3 regions of the Rothia sp. HMSC066G02 genome follow, and region 2 is predicted to be linked to each of the others. Evidence: predicted binding sites of a transcription regulator. Region 2 holds the regulator's gene; each other region holds the start of a gene.

Region 1 (4,285 bases), on a different contig from region 2:
GCAGTTCGGTTGCAAGCTTCACGCGCTGCGCTTCACCGCCGGAGAGGGTGGTTGCGGGCTGACCCAGGCGAATGTAGCCCAGGCCCACGTCCACGAGGGTGTTCAGGTGGCGCGCAATCGGGGTGAATGCGGCGAAGAACTCTGCGGCTTCTTCCACGGGCATTTCGAGTACGTCGGCGATGGTCTTGCCCTTGTAGTGCACTTCGAGGGTTTCGCGGTTGTAGCGCTTGCCGTGGCAGGTTTCGCAGGGTACGTACACGTCCGGCAGGAAGTTCATTTCAATCTTCAGGGTGCCGTCGCCGGAGCAGTCCTCGCAGCGGCCACCCTTGACGTTGAAGGAGAATCGGCCGGGGGTGTAGCCGCGCATTTTCGCTTCGCTGGTCTCTGCGAACAGCTTGCGGATGTGGTCGAACACGCCGGTGTAGGTGGCGGGGTTCGAACGCGGGGTGCGGCCGATGGGCGACTGGTCCACGTGAATGACCTTGTCCAGGTGTTCCAGGCCGTCGATGCTCTTGTGGCGGCCGGGTACCTGCTTGGCGCCGTTGAGCTTGTTCGCCAGGGAGGTGTACAGAATGTCGTTGACGAGGGTGGATTTACCCGAGCCGGACACACCGGTCACCGCCGTGAATACGCCCAGCGGGAAGGACACAGTCACGTTCTTGAGGTTGTTTTCGCGGGCGCCGCGCACGGTCAGCTGGCGCTTCTTGTCCACGGGGCGGCGGGATGCGGGCACCTCAATGCTGCGGCGGCCAGCCATGTAGTCGCCGGTAATGGACTTGGTGTTCTTCAGCAGCTCCTCAAAGCTGCCGGAGTGCACGATTTCGCCGCCGTGCTCGCCGGCACCGGGTCCTACGTCCACGATCCAGTCGGCTTCGCGCATGGTGTCTTCGTCGTGCTCAACCACGATAAGCGTGTTGCCCATGTCGCGCAGCTTGGTCAGGGTTTCAATGAGGCGGCGGTTATCGCGCTGGTGCAGGCCGATGGAGGGCTCGTCGAGCACGTAGAGCACGCCGACCAGGCCCGAACCAATCTGGGTTGCGAGGCGGATGCGCTGCGCCTCACCGCCGGAGAGCGTACCGGCGGAGCGTGAGAGGGTCAGATAATCCAGGCCAACGTCCAGCAGGAACTGCAGGCGCGCGTCAATTTCTTTGAGGACCTGCTCGCCAATCTTGGCTTCGCGGGCGCTGAGCTGCAGTCCGCGCACGAAAGCGAGCGCGTCAGCCAGGGACAGGTCGGTGATGTCTGCGATGGACTGGCCTCCGACCTTCACGCCGAGGATGGTCGGGTTCAGGCGCGCGCCGCCGCAGGAGGGGCAGGCGACCTGGCGCATGTACTGTTCGTAGCGGTCGCGGGCAAAGTCCGATTCGGTTTCTTCGTGCTTGCGCTTGATGTACGCCTTCACGCCTTCGAATCCGGAGGTGTAGCGGCGTTCGCGGCCGAATCGGTTGCGGTAGGACACCTCAACCTTGTAGTCCTTGCCGTCCAGGATCGCGGCGCGGGTCTTGGCGGGCAGGTCCTTGAAGGGGGTGTCCAGGTCGAAGCCGAGTTCCTCCCCCAGGCCTGCGAGCAGGCGCAGCCAGTATTCGGTGGTTGCTTTGCCCTGTGACCAGGGGGCGATAGCGCCCTCGCCGAGGGTCAGGTCGGGGTTGGGCACGAGCAGTTCGGTGTCTACTTCCAGGCGCGAGCCGATGCCGTCACAGGCGCTACACGCGCCGAACGGCGAGTTGAAGGAGAAGGCGCGCGGCTCGATGGTGTCGATCTGCAGCGGGTGGTTGTTGGGGCAGGCGAGGTGTTCGCTGAAAGAGCGGGTGCGTTCGGGGTCGTCCTGCTCGCGGTCCACGAAATCGATGAGCACGCGGCCGTCGGCGAGCTTGAGCGCGGTTTCGATGGAGTCGGTCAGGCGCTGGTGAATACCGTCCTTAATGACGATGCGGTCGACGACCACCTCGATGGTGTGCTTGTACTGCTTAGTGAGCTTGGGCGGATCGGAGAGCTGCACGGTTTCACCGTCCACGCGGGCGCGCGAATAGCCCTGGGTCAGCAGGTCCTTGAAGAGGTCAACGAACTCGCCCTTACGTGCGCTGACGACGGGCGCGAGGATCTGCAGGCGGGTGCGTTCGGGGTACTCCTGCAGAATGTCCACGATCTGCTGCGGGGTCTGCTGGGTGATTTCTTCGCCGCATTCGGGGCAGTGCGGGTGGCCGATGCGCGCCCAGAGCAGACGCATGTAGTCGTAGATTTCGGTGATAGTACCGACGGTCGAGCGCGGGTTTTTGGAGGTGGACTTCTGGTCGATGGACACCGCCGGCGAGAGGCCTTCGATGAAGTCTACGTCGGGCTTGTCGACCTGGCCCAGGAACATACGCGCATAGGAGGACAGCGACTCAACGTAGCGGCGCTGACCTTCCGCAAAGATGGTATCGAAGGCGAGGGAGGACTTACCGGAACCGGAGAGGCCGGTGAAGACGACCATCGCATCGCGCGGGATGGTCAGGTCTACGTTCTTGAGGTTGTTTTCGCGGGCACCCTGAACCCGGATGCTGGTCAGGTCGTTCGCTTTGAGTGCGGTGCTTCCGTGTGCCGGGCGGGGTGTCATCGAAAATCCTTTCGTCTTAATCTTCGAACTTAAATTCTACACCCTCATACCTTTCACCGGTGGGATTATGCGGCCGGTGAAGGCATGAGGGTGCAGTACTTATATGAGGCGGACTAGGAGGCGCAATTCGTCAGGCGCGGTTTACCAGCCACGGGTTCCCCACTCTTCCAGGTGGGGGCGCTCGTCGCCGAGGGTGGTGGAGCGGCCATGGCCGGGCAGTACGATGGCGTCGTCTTCAAAGCCGCCGAAGAGCTTTTCGAGCACGTTGGAGAAGAGCTCGCCGAACTGCTGCGGGGAGTCGGTCTTGCCCACGCCGCCGGGGAAGAGAGCGTCGCCGGTGAACAGCAGGGTTGCGGGAGTGCCGTCTTCCCAGGTGGTTTCGAGGGTGTAGACGATGGATCCGGGGGTGTGGCCGGGCACGTGCAGGGCGCGGATGACGGTGTCAGAGAGGTAGAAGTCGAAGCTTTCGCCGCCGGTCAGCTCCTCTTCGACGGTGTAGTCTTCCAGTTCCTTAATCTCAGCAGCGTCAGCTGCACCCGCGGAGGTCACGGCACCGGTGAGGTGATCGAGCTCCTTAATAGCGCGGATGTGGTCCCAGTGGCCGTGGGTAACCAGAATGCCGGTCAGACCGATCGCACGGGGCCTGATGGAGTTGAAGTCCTCTTCCTTCTCCATGACGCGCACGCGGCGTTCTTCACCATCTGCCAGTTCGAGCTGCGGGCAGTCGTTCAGGAGCGCATCGAGAGTGAATGCGTAGAGTTCTTCTGCGTCGTCTGCAGGGTCGATGAGCACCTGCTCTCCGGTGGCGCGCATGGTGATGAGGTAGACGCTATTGTCCATCTCGGAGACGCTGAACGCACGGACGGTCAGTTCGGGGTTCTCAAAGATGAGGGTGGGTTCGGGGTAAGTAGTCATAGTTCCAGTGTAGGGGGTTGTGACCGCACAGCATGCGCCTATGCGGTTCGCTCCCCTATCAGCGCATTCGGCGTTGAACGCGCGGGATACATGTACGGGTTGCATGTGTGCGGGATGCACAGGGAACAGATTCTGGAGCATGCTCGGTACGGATTGGGTTCAGCGCGGATTAGGTTCCGGCTGGATCCCGTCTGGCTGAGGTTCCACTGAAATTCAAAAGTTAAACAGAGAAGCGACTGCGCATCGATACACAGTCGCTTCTCATGACACCCAGGGGTATCTATCACTCACTCAAACACAAGCAACCCGAGGACTTTGGAAATCTCATGATTACTTGATGACTCAATAGTAGCGAACTTTTTGGGGGCTGTTTTACCACCCAATTTGGTACGGAGAGCCGGATTTAGTGACCCGCGCCTCATTGTAATCATTCTGTAATAAAAACGGGTGTTTTTTAGGGTATCCATACGTACCAATTTCATTTTTTTCGAGTTTTAGCGTGACTTATTTCACTCAAAATAATTTTAGAATTTCCCTCTTTTGGCACTTCAGTGCACCTTTAACTTAAGCTCCACACTCGGCAATCCCAAAGGTTCAATACCCAGTTTTAGCCCGGTATTCTGCGGAAGTAGAGGGTTAAGGTGAAAGTATCTTCAAGTACTTGCAACTTCATAAGCGGGAAAAAATGTACTGCTCACCGTTCAAAATCTGCACAATTATTCGCGCGGGGGCAAAATCAATTGGTCTGTTTTACCCCTGTAGGTACCCCCTAAA
Region 2 (4,285 bases):
TCGCCCTCAAGATCCTTGAGCAGCGTACTATCGGCGGACGGGCGCAAAGTAGCAACACCGGGAGTTACCTCGCGGGTAGAAAGCTCCACGCCCTCGCCGGGCCACTCCCCCATGCCCTGCACCTGAACCTGCCCCATCTGCGGATGCTCCACCATAATAGAGTCAAAGAGGCAGCTCAGTGCCGCACCGGCAACCAGCACCGGACGACCACCGGCAACGCGGCGGCCAATCACACGCTCAGCGTCCTTAGCTTTCAGGTCTTCGTACGCCTCAAGAGAGCTCGCACCGCCGGTAACCACCATGCCGTCAGCCTCACGCAGCTGATCGGGCACAGCGGTTACGATCACGTCCGCCCCCGCATCCTGAAGAAGCTTCACCAAGGCGCCACGAGTTCCGGGTTCCCCCAAAACAGCAACCACAGGACGAGCAGTCTGAGCATTCTGTACAGATTCAGTTTCCTGTGCAGATTCAATTTCGGTGAGTGTGGGTTCAACGGGAACAGGCATCGGTGCGCTCCTATTTCATAGGCTCAAGAATTCGGCTCAAGCGCTCTAGCTTGAGAGATGAAGGATTCGGAGTCAAGACATCAACCTCATGCAGAAGCCAACCACACACGGGTCCGTACTTAGCGCTGAGTCTGAGGGATTTCCAGACGCTGACCGGCATCAACAGAGGTGCTGGTCAACGAGTTCAACTCCATAATACGAACCACAGTATCACGGGTGTCACCTTGCGGATTCACCGCCTGAGCAATATCCCACAGGGTCTCGCCGTGCTTGACCACAATGACGGTTCGAGTCACCGAAGCGTTCTCCACGGAGGCAGAAGCCGCCGGGCCAAAGAAGCTAATAGCGCCGAGCACAATCAGTGCCGCCAAGGTCAGCAGAGGCAGGCCCTTCAGAAAACCGCGCACAGTGCCAAGACGACGAATAGAACCGGGAACCGAGCGCAGAAGCTCGCCGCCCTTAGCCAGAAGAACACTCTTCGCACTAGGCGCCTGAGCCGCAGAAGATGCCTGAGTAGAAACAACAGGGGTAGAAACGGCGGGAGCGTGAGCGGGCTGAGCCTCCTGCGCGGGACGGGGTGCATGAGCCGCACGAGAAGAGCGAACAGACTGCGAAGACGCAGGCACACGAGAACGCCCCTGCACGGTGCTGGCGGACACGGTGCTGGCGGACGCTGTGCGGGCGGGGTGAAGTACCACCAAACCTGCCGGAAGGTGTGCAGAAGTGCCGTGAGAAGCAATAGGTGCTGCAGTAGTCATTGTGGTTCCTTTCTCTCAGCTCGCCCGGGGTTGCCCCGCGGGTCTAGCAATGCCGAGCGATACCCGCTCGGAGGTCCTAGTTGAGTGATAACTATGGAGTGGTGATTGTTAGGCGATAACTATTGGGTAGCTAGTCCCTAGTAGTTAGGTCAGAGCATTCGGATGCACCGGGTTGATTTGGGTACCCCAGTTTTGAGCCCCCCATCCCCCGCGCTCTCTCTTCGCCAGATGCTTCCTAGAGCATCCGAGGTAGATCATGCGAAGAGAGAGGCAGAGGATTCGAATACATTCGAACACTCATTCGCTCTCGTCTCCCGGAAGACTCCGGGTCGAATCTTCGAATATTTTTCGAACATTCGCCCGCAAATCCCGAATTTCAGGAGAGATTCAAGAGTATATACGAACTCTTGTTCTAAAGTCTAGCAGAGATGTGCTAAAAATTTCTTCGAGTTTCGAAGAAAAAATCTAGAATATTTGTTTGAGTTTTTCGGTGCAGTGTTCTACACTGGTGTCAAGAGACGTTCCACACGCTCCTGATGAGTCCTACTCACAGCAGGTTTCTGTACCCGTTACAGCTTGGTTCTGTATCGAATGCAGGTGCTGCTGGCTGAGTTTTATAGGGCGGAGGCGCATACTCGTTGCCTGTGTATCGCTTCGGTATCGCTTCGGCACGGATAGAATTCCTCCACCCCCTGACGAGATAAGACCCATTTCGGCAGAACCAAAAAATTTTTAGGACACCATCAGAAAACGTGTGAAGCACCCATCCGTGCCCCGACCGGGATACAAGGTCGGAGTACAGACCGAAGGAAAAGAAATGGCAACAGCACCCCGTCCGGCGCTGACCGCGCGCCAGCAGAAGATTCTTGACGCGATCCGCACCGAGATTGAACAAAAGGGTTACCCGCCGTCCATGCGCCAGATTGGTGACATGGTGGGTCTTGCGTCCCTATCCTCGGTCACTCACCAGCTTGGTCGCCTCGAGACTATGGGCTATATTCGCCGCGATCCCAAGCTCCCCCGCGCCATTGAGGTGCTGGATGAGAACGGCGTCGGCATCCACGGTAGCTCCTCCTCGTCCCTGCCCGAGCTGCCGAACTTCGAAGTTGGCGATGAGGACCTCGTACCCGTTCCCCTGGTTGGACGAATTGCAGCGGGCGGCCCCATCACTGCCGAGCAGTCCGTGGAGGATGTGCTCGCCCTGCCCCGCCAGTTGGTCGGTAACGGCAAGCTGTTCATGCTCAAGGTCAAGGGCGATTCCATGATTGACGCCGCAATCTGCGACGGCGACTGGGTGGTTGTCCGCGAGCAGCACACCGCGGACAACGGCGATATCGTTGCTGCTCTGCTCGACGATGAAGCAACCGTGAAGGTGTTCCGTCAGGTCGACGGCCACACCTGGCTCATGCCGCGCAACTCCAACTACGAGCCGATTATGGGCGACCGCGCAACCGTCATGGGTAAGGTCGTCTCCGTGCTGCGTAGTCTCTAAAAGATGCAGTCTCTAGAGACATAACCGCTAGGCTTTTAGCTCTATATAAAAATCACCCTGGTGACACGTGAATGTTCACGTGTCACCAGGGTGATTTCTATATTTCCAAAGCGGAAGGTGCGGTGCAGCCAGGAATGGAATCCACCCGAGCTAACGCTCAATACTCGCCGAAAGACGAGCCAGCGCGCCAATTACGGCTGCCTTATTCTGGGTCGACCACATCGGCGGCATCGCCTTCATCAAGAAACCGCCGTAACGCTTGGTTGCTACACGAGAATCCAGTACAGCCACCACGCCGCGGTCAGACACCGAACGAATCAGGCGGCCCGCGCCCTGCGCCATACGAATCGCCGCATGGTGAGCAGAAACCGCCATAAAGCCGTTACCGCGGTGACGGTTCACCGCCTCCGTACGAGCCTGCGCAATCGGGTCGTCCGGGCGGGGGAACGGAATGCGGTCCATCACCACCAGGCGGCAAGAGTCACCCGGAACATCCACGCCCTGCCATAGGCTCATCGTTCCGAACAGGCATGAGTCAACGTCCTCGCTGAACTCCTCCACCAGAGCCTTGAGCGAAGACTCACCCTGCAGAAGAATGTTCAGGTCGCTATGCTCACGCATGTACTCGGCGGCACGCTCAGCGGCACGCTTCGAGGAGAACAGGCCCAGGGCGCCGCCCTCCGACGCCTCGCACAGCTCACGCAGACGCTCCAGCTGGCCCTCGTGCACACCGAATCCCGGAGGCTTCAAATCCCCGGCAACGTACATGATGCCCTGCTTGCGGTAGTCGAAAGGCGAACCCACGTCGATGCTCGTCCAGCGCGGCGCGCCCTCGCCCTGCAGTCCCAGGGCACCGGCGGCAACGTCAAAAGAGTCACCCACCGTCAGGGTCGCACTCGTCAGAATCACGGTGCGGTCAGCGAACAGACCGTCACGTAGCTGCAAACCGACGCTCAAGGGGGCGATGTTCAGGGTCGCCGGGTCGGTATCGGAAGCAGCCACGTAGCGGCCGTTCTCCCAACCACCCTGACGAGAAATCCACAGAACGTCCTGCTCGCCCGAAGCCTCCAGAATGCGGCTACTCATGTCGTGTACCTCAGAGACACGCGAGCGCGCCATCTGCAGGCCGGCGTCAACGTCCTGACCGTCCGGTTTGGTATCGGACAGGGCGGTGCGGGCGGCATCGTTGACCGCAGAAATAGCGGTCAAAAGGCGACCGTCCAGGCCCTTCAGCAGGCCCTCGGCAAGACCCTCGAACGCGGTCTCCAAGGTGCCGGCAGCCATTTCCAGTGCGCCGGAATCAGCCTTCGAATGCTTCTTTACGCTACGCGCCGCACGGCGAACCATCGCAACCGTCAAAGAACCAGACACGGCACCGGTCACGCGGTCCACCAGCTCATGAGCCTCATCAATAATGACCGTCTCATGTTCGGGCAGAACCTTCATGCCCTCGAAAGCGTTAATCGCCAGCAGGGCGTGGTTCGTGATGACGATATCAGCTTCAGCGGCACGGCTACGCGCCATCTCGC
Region 3 (4,285 bases), on a different contig from region 2:
AACCTGAGTTTTGGACTCTCTCGGCGTAATTTTCTGTTCCCAGAAGAAGCTACAGAGAAGCCCGCGGGAGACTGATACCTCCCACGGGCTACTACAGTGTTATCAGCTGGTGCCGACCTAAAGCTGATACGGATCTAGAGCTGAATCTCCGGGGCTTCCAAGCCGAGGTGCTCCCACGCCGCGGGCAGAGCCACACGACCGCGCGGGGTGCGACCAATCAGGCCCTCACGCACCAGGTACGGCTCGGCAACCGTCTCCACGGTCTCCGTCTCTTCACCCACCGCAATGGCGAGGGTGGACAGACCCACCGGGCCACCGCCGAACTTGTGAATCAGCGCCTCCAGCACGGCGCGGTCCAGACGGTCCAGGCCGCGCGAATCTACCTCGTACATGTCCAGCGCGGTTGCGGCATCGGTCGCATTGATGCGGTCCACACCGTTGACCAGTGCCCAGTCACGCACACGACGCAGCAGGCGGTTCGCAATACGCGGCGTGCCGCGGGAACGACCGGCAATCTCGGTGAAACCCTCGGAGGTAATCTGCATATCCATCAGACCCGCACTGCGGCGAAGCACCAGCTCAAGCTCCTCCACCGAGTAGAACTCCAAGTGACCGGTAAAGCCGAAACGGTCACGCAGAGGACCCGGCAGCAGACCCGCACGGGTCGTCGCACCCACCAGAGTGAACTGCGGCAGCTCCAGCGGAATGGAAGTCGCACCCGCACCCTTACCGACCACAATGTCCACACGGAAATCTTCCATCGCCATGTAGAGCATTTCCTCAGCAGGGCGGCTCATACGGTGAATCTCATCCAGGAACAACACCTCACCGGGAGTCAGCGAAGACAGAATCGCCGCCAAATCACCCGAATGCTGAATCGCCGGACCGGAGGTAATGCGCAGCGGCGCCTCCATCTCTGCCGCAATAATCATCGCGAGAGTGGTCTTACCCAGACCGGGAGGGCCAGACAGCAGCACATGGTCGGCGCTACGACCACGCATCTTCGAAGCCTCCAGCACCAGGGACAGCTGCTGACGCACACGGCGCTGACCCACAAAGTCATCCAGGGACTTAGGGCGCAGTGCCGCCTCAATCATCTTCTCTTCAGGCTCTTCTTCCATCGCCACCAGGCGCTGGGCGGGAGCTGAAGACGCCTGAGTGCCGGGCACCTGACCGGGAAAATACCCGCCGGAAACCAGGGACGCCGCGGCCTGGGGATCGTAGGGATTCTGGGTCATAAAATTCTTCTTTCGTGGAGTGAGTGAGGCGCGAGGTAACGGGCGCGCCAAAATCGGCCGGGGTCAGCCAAGGGCTCGGCGAGCGGCCCTAGTGGCGACCTACCGTGTTCTGCGTACCCAGGGATGCGAGCACACCGCGCAGAGCCACGCCCACCGGCTCGCTCTCGGCGGCGGGATTGTGCTTCACGTACGCGTCGATGGCGGCGGAGGCGTCCTTCTCGCTCCAGCCTAGGGAGGTCAACGCATCCAGCACCTGCGGCTTCCACACGATGCCCTGGCTCAGCGGTAGCTCGTCGGTCTGGCCGTCGCTCAGAATCAGCTTGCCGGCAAGCTCCAGCACGATGCGGCGGGCACCCTTCGGGCCGATGCCCGGAACCTTCGTGAAGGCCTTGTCGTCACCGGTGGCCACGGCTCGCTCCACCTCAGCGGCAGTGTGAACACTCAACACCGCCAGAGCAATACGCGGACCAATACCAGAAACCGAAAGCATCATATCGAACACTTCACGCTCGGCAGGCTCCGAAAAACCGTACAGAGTCATCGACTCTTCACGCACAATCATGGTGGTCAGCACGGTAGCTTCCTCGCCGGTGCGCAGCTTGGAGAGAGTACGCGCAGTAGCGTACACGAGCATGCCGAAACCGTTCACGTTAATCACCGCATGATCAAGGCCCACCTGAGCCACACGACCGGTCAGGGATGCAATCATTTCTCTCCACCTTTCAACACCGCGCCCCGAATCAGGCTCGCGGCAGTGTGAGGGCACCGGGCACTCCGGCACCCACAGAACGCACTCCCCCAGTTCAACGGGGAGACACTACAAGTATATTAGAATATTTCTTCTGAAATCAAGCATATATTCGAACTTCTTAGCGAATATACGAGAGTCAGCGCGAGGGGCACCGGAGCCCACGACGGCACCTCTAGCGGCGAGCGCGCGCCTCCGCCTCCATCCAGGCGCGCTGCGCGGGGGTCAGCGAACCCGCACGGCGAGCCTTCGCGGGCCGCGATCCCTGGTGCGTCTGCGTCTGGGCCGACATGTTAATACCCGAACCGATGCCGCCGCCGCGCCAGCCGTGACAGATGGCGATGGCCAGCGCATCGGCCGCGTCCGCGGGCTTCGGCATGGCGTTCAAGCCCAGAATGCGGGTCACCATACGGCCCACCGACGCCTTATCGGCGCGGCCGCTACCGGTCACCGCCGCCTTCACCTCCGAGGGGGTGTGGAAGAACACCGGCACGCCACGCATCGCCGCAGCAGAAATCACCGCGCCCGAAGCATGCGCCGTACCAATCACCGTGTTCACCTGCTCCTGCGCAAAGATACGCTCAATCGCCAGGGCATCCGGCTTATAGGTATCCAGCCAGTGGGAGGCGGCGTTGAAAATCCAGAGAATACGCTGGTCCAGGGACTCCGCCGGGATTGTGCCGGCAACACCCACGTTCACGAAGTGCGCCTTACGGTCGGCGGTCATATCGAGCATGGAGAAGCCGCAGCGGGTCAGACCCGGGTCAACACCCATGATGCGGGTCGCACCCGGCACACGTTCCACAGCGGCGGCGGTACGGTTCTCGCGCATGCTATCGCGTGCGGCAGGTTGAGCGGCGGCCATCATCTCCCCTTTCGACAAACTCCCTATAGAATCTCTAGATTCTAGCCCTTCAGAATCCTAGCACCCGGCACTGGGGTGTGCCACGAGCACGGTCGCTACAAGAGCAGTCACTACAAGCACGGTCACCGCGAGAACAGTCACCGCGTGCCCCGCGAAAAGTACCCAGCGCCTCCCCCAAATAGCCCCAAGACGCTAAGAAGCCACTCCCCCAACCAGCCACCCTACGGCGGCTCGGTTAAAGGAGCGGCTTCTTCAAGCATCAGATATCAGAATCCGAGTGATTACTCAGCTTCCAGCTCTGCCATAACCTCGTCAGAGACGTTAGCGTTCGAGTAGACGTTCTGAACGTCGTCGAGCTCTTCAATAGCGTCTGCCAGCTTCAGGAACTTCTTGGCGCCCTCGGCGTCCAGGTCGACCTGCATGGTCGGGCGGAAGACCGGGTCGTCGTTGTTGTACTCCAGGCCAGCCTCGTCCAGTGCCTTACGGATCTCGGGCAGGTCGGTCGCTGCGGAAACAACGGTGAAAATATCGCCCTCGTCCAGAACCTCTTCGGCACCTGCATCCAGAACAGCCATCAGAACGTCGTCCTCGGTCAGACCGTCGGTCTTGGTGACCTCAGCAACGCCCTTACGCTCGAACAGGAACGCAACCGAACCCTGGTCAGCCATGGTGCCGCCGTTACGGGTCACAGCCAGGCGAACCTCAGACGCTGCACGGTTACGGTTATCGGTCAGACACTCGATGTACAGGGCGGTACCCTGCGGGCCGCGTGCCTCGTACATAATCTCGGTGTAGTCGATGGTCTCACCGGTCAGGCCGGCGCCACGCTTGATAGCGCGGTCGATGTTGTCGTTGGGGACGGAGTTCTTCTTCGCCTTCGACACAGCAAGGTCAAGAGCGGGGTTACCGGCGATATCGGCGCCACCCATACGTGCCGCAACCTCAATAGCCTTAATGAACTTCGCGAAAGCCTTCGCGCGCTTAGCGTCGATAGCAGCCTTCTTGTGCTTAGTAGTCGCCCATTTAGAGTGACCCGACATTCGTATCTCCCTTAGTCAAAACCTCCGTGCGGGCACGGCGAAACGTCCCACGCACCGTACTGTACTCACATAACTATACCGTAGCGGAGGCGCACACCACCTCAGAAAGTGCACGCCACCGCCAGGAATAGGCTAGCGGGGGCGGGACGCAGCCGAAGCGCGCGCCTTCTCCACCAGCGAGTCGTCAATCGTGTTCGGCGTGAACTCGCCAAACTTACGCTTAGCCGCCTGCTCAATCAGGTAGTCCGAAATCTTCGGGTTCTTCGGCAGCAGCGAACCGTGCAGGTAGGTGCCAATCACGTTGTGCACGCGCGCACCCTCATACGCATCGGTCACGTTGTTACCCTCACCCTTGGTGACGGTAGCCAGCGGGGTGCAGCCGGGGCCCAGGTAG

What was found. The regulator LexA, encoded in region 2, represses DNA repair genes until DNA is damaged. The targets are predictions, from matches to a motif close to TCGAACANNTGTTCGA.
Region 1: the regulator LexA is predicted to act here: its motif matches at 2,620-2,635, upstream of uvrA (excinuclease ABC subunit UvrA).
Region 3: the regulator LexA is predicted to act here: its motif matches at 2,087-2,102, upstream of ruvA (Holliday junction branch migration protein RuvA).

Annotation. Positions count from the first base shown of each region.
Region 1 covers NZ_KV811595.1:14,453-18,737, reverse strand. Annotated here, with positions in the region: gene uvrA (excinuclease ABC subunit UvrA) at 1-2,596, opposite strand, end outside; gene HMPREF2894_RS05925 (MBL fold metallo-hydrolase) at 2,738-3,511, opposite strand.
Region 2 covers NZ_KV811597.1:20,458-24,742, forward strand. Annotated here, with positions in the region: gene HMPREF2894_RS06860 (type 1 glutamine amidotransferase family protein) at 1-506, opposite strand, end outside; gene HMPREF2894_RS08965 (LysM peptidoglycan-binding domain-containing protein) at 626-1,264, opposite strand; gene lexA (transcriptional repressor LexA) at 2,082-2,756, shown strand; gene HMPREF2894_RS06875 (ATP-dependent DNA helicase) at 2,907-4,285, opposite strand, start outside.
Region 3 covers NZ_KV811595.1:48,781-53,065, reverse strand. Annotated here, with positions in the region: gene ruvB (Holliday junction branch migration DNA helicase RuvB) at 135-1,121, opposite strand; gene ruvA (Holliday junction branch migration protein RuvA) at 1,327-1,947, opposite strand; gene ruvC (crossover junction endodeoxyribonuclease RuvC) at 2,162-2,818, opposite strand; gene HMPREF2894_RS06030 (YebC/PmpR family DNA-binding transcriptional regulator) at 3,133-3,891, opposite strand; gene HMPREF2894_RS06025 (type 1 glutamine amidotransferase) at 4,024-4,285, opposite strand, start outside.